DNA from 2 places in the Porcipelethomonas ammoniilytica genome. Region 2 is predicted to be linked to the other one. Evidence: a T-box and tRNA genes for the amino acid it is inferred to sense, from the RefSeq annotation. Region 2 holds a T-box; the other holds one or more tRNA genes.
The links. The T-box of region 2 lies ahead of tyrS (tyrosine--tRNA ligase). A T-box ahead of a tRNA ligase gene usually reads a tRNA of that ligase, here a tRNA-Tyr.
Positions count from the first base shown of each region.

Region 1: it has a tRNA-Tyr gene. The T-box ahead of tyrS (tyrosine--tRNA ligase) is inferred to sense a tRNA for this amino acid. The anticodon was not compared.

Region 1 is NZ_JAOQKH010000004.1:108,348-110,739, forward strand. Features, by position in the region: tRNA gene OCV67_RS04665 (tRNA-Asp) at 1-77, shown strand; tRNA gene OCV67_RS04670 (tRNA-Phe) at 89-164, shown strand; tRNA gene OCV67_RS04675 (tRNA-Gly) at 250-325, shown strand; tRNA gene OCV67_RS04680 (tRNA-Pro) at 591-667, shown strand; tRNA gene OCV67_RS04685 (tRNA-Thr) at 802-877, shown strand; tRNA gene OCV67_RS04690 (tRNA-Tyr) at 911-995, shown strand; gene OCV67_RS04695 (YcxB family protein) at 1,123-1,644, shown strand; gene OCV67_RS04700 (hypothetical protein) at 1,647-2,168, shown strand; gene OCV67_RS04705 (YcxB family protein) at 2,179-2,392, shown strand, end outside.
Region 2 is NZ_JAOQKH010000001.1:267,673-270,064, forward strand. Features, by position in the region: gene tyrS (tyrosine--tRNA ligase) at 1-773, opposite strand, end outside; T-box leader at 827-1,042, opposite strand; gene pyrE (orotate phosphoribosyltransferase) at 1,097-1,747, opposite strand; gene OCV67_RS01235 (NAD(+) synthase) at 1,792-2,392, opposite strand, start outside.

The sequences.
Region 1 (2,392 bases), on a different contig from region 2:
GGCCTGGTAGTTCAGTTGGTTAGAACGCTAGCCTGTCACGCTAGAGGTCGTGGGTTCGACTCCCATCCAGGTCGCCAATATGGCAAATGCCTCTGTAGCTCAGTCGGTAGAGCAGGGGACTGAAAATCCCCGTGTCGATGGTTCGATTCCGTCCGGAGGCACCATAAAGAATATGATGTAAATAAAAATTTCAGTTGGATTTTTATTGTTCTCATTTGTCCTTTTTGACGTATTTCATATTCTTTATATGCGGATTTAGCTCATCTGGTAGAGCGCCACCTTGCCAAGGTGGAGGTAGCGAGTTCGAGCCTCGTAATCCGCTCCATTTCGCTGGGGAAATATTCTTGGCGTACAATCAATCCTAAGGCAAAAGCCTTAGGATTTTTTATTTATAAGATTTAGAATTTTTGTAATAAAATAAAAAAAGCTTATTTATCATAAAAAATAAATTCAGAAAAAATTAAACATAACTACCAAAACAAAGTGGAAAAACTGTATATTTTGACGAAAAATAAAAAAGGTATTGACATTTGTACAAAAACTGTGTATAATAATAAAGCTGTTTAAAACAGTGAAGAAAGTCAAGGCTTCGAGGCGTAACTCAGTTTGGTAGAGTGCTTGGTTTGGGACCAAGATGCCGCAGGTTCAAGTCCTGTCGCCTCGACCATATTTCTTGAGTACTGCAAGAAATATTATTTAGATTTAAGTTGGCTTGTGAATAATTAAAAGTTTACAAAATTCTAAAAAAAGTACTTGACAAACCTAAAAAAGTATGTTATAATTTATAAGCATTGTTAAGATGCTGGTGTAGCTCAGTTGGTAGAGCAGCTGATTTGTAATCAGCAGGTCGGGGGTTCGAGTCCGTCCACCAGCTCCAGATTCTGTCGGCAATAGTCGGCTGAATTTTTATGGGAGAATTCCCGAGTGGCCAAAGGGGGCAGACTGTAAATCTGTTGCTTTCAGCTTCGATGGTTCGAATCCATCTTCTCCCACCAAATTTGTCCTGCATTTTTATGCAGGACATTTTTTATGCAGTAAAAAAAACGCTGATTAAACAAAATGTACTGAACATGTTGATTATTTTAGGGCAATAAGATTAAAAACTTGTAATCAGGAGGATCTATGACAATTAAAGCTGAAAATACAATAGATTTTGAGGATATCAGACAGCTGAACAAAAGCGGTTTGTCCTCTGTTAAAATAATGCTTGGGATTTTTATTGCCGCTATGGTTGTTTTGCTGGTAATTTCTTTGTGTACAGGTAATTCCGGAAGAAATCTTAAAATTTCAATTGCAGGTATTATATGGTGCGTTTTTGTTTATGTGTATATGTTTATAGTAAATCCACGCCTTACATATAAAAATTTTAAGAAAAAGTATGGAAATGCACCCATTAAATATACCTTAAATGAAAAAAGTATGGGAATTTCTATTGAAAATTCTGACGGTTTTTTTGATATCAGAAAAAATTACCGTGATATTTTTAAATTTACTGAAACTGAAAAGTACTTTTTCATTCATATAAAGAGAAATGAGGCTTATATTCTTAAAAAAAACGGCATTTCTCAGGGTACCGCAGAGGATATAAGAAACATTGTTTCTAGAGAAATGGGAAACAGGTTCGTTAACAGAGTTAAGGGGTAATTATGGTTAAGGCTAAATGTTCTTATAGAGATACACATGATATAAAAGAGATATATAAAACTTTTGAAAAATCAAGAAAATATTCACAGATTTTATATACTTTTTTATTAGTAATATTTGCTATATCTTCATTATTTCTTTATATTAAAAATCAAATTTTTTTACTAAATCTCTTTGTTATAGGCGGTTTATTTGCTACACTTCTTCTTGTATCAGAAGTTATTAAATATGAATCTATTTTAAGAACATCAGAAAGAGTAAGATTATATGATGAGCATATTTTTACATTTAAAGATGAAGGTATATTTTCTGATTTACAAGGAACAGGTTATTCGTCATCAATTAAATTTGATTGGAAAATAGTTAGCAAAGCAGTGGAAAATGAACAATATTTTTTATGGAAATATTCAAAACCAGTTTATAATTCAATCAGAAAATCTGAAATAATTGAAGGAAGTGCGGAAGAACTTCGTACACTGTTTGAAATGCAATTGGGAAATAAATTTGTATCAAGGGTGAAATAACGGGGGAATTATGTATAAAGCTGAAATGGTTTATAATCGTAATGATGCAAGAAAATTTTTTATAAAAGGTCCGAAATCATCCGTCAGAAAGTTTATTGACGGATTTGCAATAGGAATTGCTGTTTTGATGACTATTATTTTAATGCTTGCATTAGCAGGCGGCGCGCCGCTTTGGACAGTTGCCGTTACTTGTATATTTTTCATTGTCTGCTTTTTACCTTATT
Region 2 (2,392 bases):
TTGTCATCAACATTTCTCCAGTACTGGAAGAAATCATAAGGTGAAGTTTTTTCAGGATCAAGCCATACAGCGCCTTTTTCTGTTTTACCCATTTTTTTACCTTCAGAATTAAGCAGAAGAGTAATAGTCATTGCATAGGCGTCCTTACCAAGTTTCTTTCTGATAAGCTCCGTTCCGCCAAGCATATTAGCCCACTGATCGTCACCGCCGAACTGCATATTACAACCGTAATCTGTATAGAGCTTATAAAAGTCATAGCTTTGCATAATCATATAATTAAATTCAAGGAAAGTAAGACCTCTTTCCATTCTTTGCTTATAACACTCAAATGTAAGCATTTTATTAACACTAAAATGTGCTCCAACTTCACGCAAAATATCAACATAATTTAGATCAAGAAGCCAGTCACCGTTATTTACAACTAAAGCCTTTCCGTCTGAAAAGTCAATAAATCTGCTCATTTGTTTTTTAAAACATTCAACGTTATGATTTATTGTTTCTTTTGTCATCATTTTTCTCATATCAGTTTTTCCTGACGGATCACCTATCATTGCAGTACCGCCTCCAAGAAGAGCGATAGGTTTATTTCCTGCCATTTGAAGTCTTTTCATAAGGCACAGAGCCATAAAATGTCCAACATGAAGAGAATCGGCAGTAGGATCAAAACCAATATAGAATGTTGCTTTTCCATTGTTTATAAGTTCTTTGATTTCGTCTTCGTCAGTAAGCTGCGCTAAAAGACCTCTTCTTTTAAGTTCTTCAAATAATGTCATTTTTTCTAAATCCTTTCAATAATAAAATAAGTCCTCCAATGAGCATATACTCATCAGAGGACGATAATTTTTTACCGTGGTACCACCTCAGTTTATCGAATAAAAACCCGACCTTAAAACGCTTTAACGGGCGTACCCGAATAATCCTACTTTTATTTCAGATTATCAGTTCAGGGGCGTATTCGTCAGTTTATGAATATCCTTTTTCACCAACCAAGGATTCTCTGAAAATCATAGATAAAGACTACTATTCCCATCATTACTTTTTTATTATGTTAGCATATAAAACAGATATTGTCAAGATAACAAAAAATATTTTTTACTCAGACACCGTATATATTTCTATATTCTATCATTTTATCAAGATATTCTTTACCCGGAATTATATCATTTTTTATAGCGTCAATGATATCTTCCATTGTAACAATAGAGTATACATTTATACCAAAATCCTTCTTAACTTCCTGAACTGCCGATAATTCGCCCTTTCCTTTTTCCATTCTGTCAACCGAAATTATTAATGCTGTAATATCCACATCAGCTTGTTCTTTAAGAAGGGGTAAAACAGTTCTTATAGCAGTGCCTGCGGTAATTACATCTTCAATTATTGCGATTTTTTCACCATCTTCCATTTTACGTCCAACAATGACGCCGCCTTCACCATGGTCTTTAGCTTCTTTTCTGTCAAAAGCATAATTTACATCAATACCGTATTTATTAAACAAAGCAATACTGCATGCAGTTGCAAGGGGAATACCCTTATATGCAGGTCCAAAAAGTGTATCAACCTGAACATTATTTTCTTTAATACATTGAGCATAATATTCTCCAAGACGTGCCAGCTGCGCACCGGTGTTATAGTTTCCGGTATTTACAAAATACGGAGCTTTTCTTCCGCTTTTAAGAGTAAAATCGCCAAAAGTAAGAACTCCGCTTTCTACCATAAATTTAATAAAGCTTTCTTTGTAATTCATATTTAGTCCTCCATTTATGTATAATTAATACGGTAATTACCGTATTAATTAATATTTTCAAGTTCTGACAGCCAAACATTAACTGATGCGTCACTTGGCATTCTGAAATCACTTCTGGGCGATAAGGCAACGCTTCCTATCTTTGGACCATCCGGAAGACAAGAACGTTTAAATTGCTGTGAAAAGAAACGTTTATAAAATATTTTTTCCCATTTTAATATGGTATTTTCATCGTATTGTCCCTTAAATGCCAAAAGAGCGATTCTAAATATTTTTTCAGGTGAAAACCCGAATCTGACCATGTAATAAAGAAAAAAATCATGTAATTCATAAGGTCCTACCAGATCTTCAGTTTTTTGAGAAATAATACCATTTTCATCAGGCGGAAGCAATTCAGGACTTACCGGGGTATCCAAAATGTCATATAGAGTGTTTTTTAATTCGTTTTCGGAACAATCCGCTTCATACTTGACCAGATATCTAACTAGGGTTTTAGGAATAGATGCATTCACCGCATACATTGACATATGATCGCCATTGTATGTTGACCAGCCAAGTGCAAGTTCAGATAAATCGCCTGTCCCGATGACCAATCCATTATTTTGATTGGCAATATCCATTAATATCTGTGTTCTTTCTCTTGCC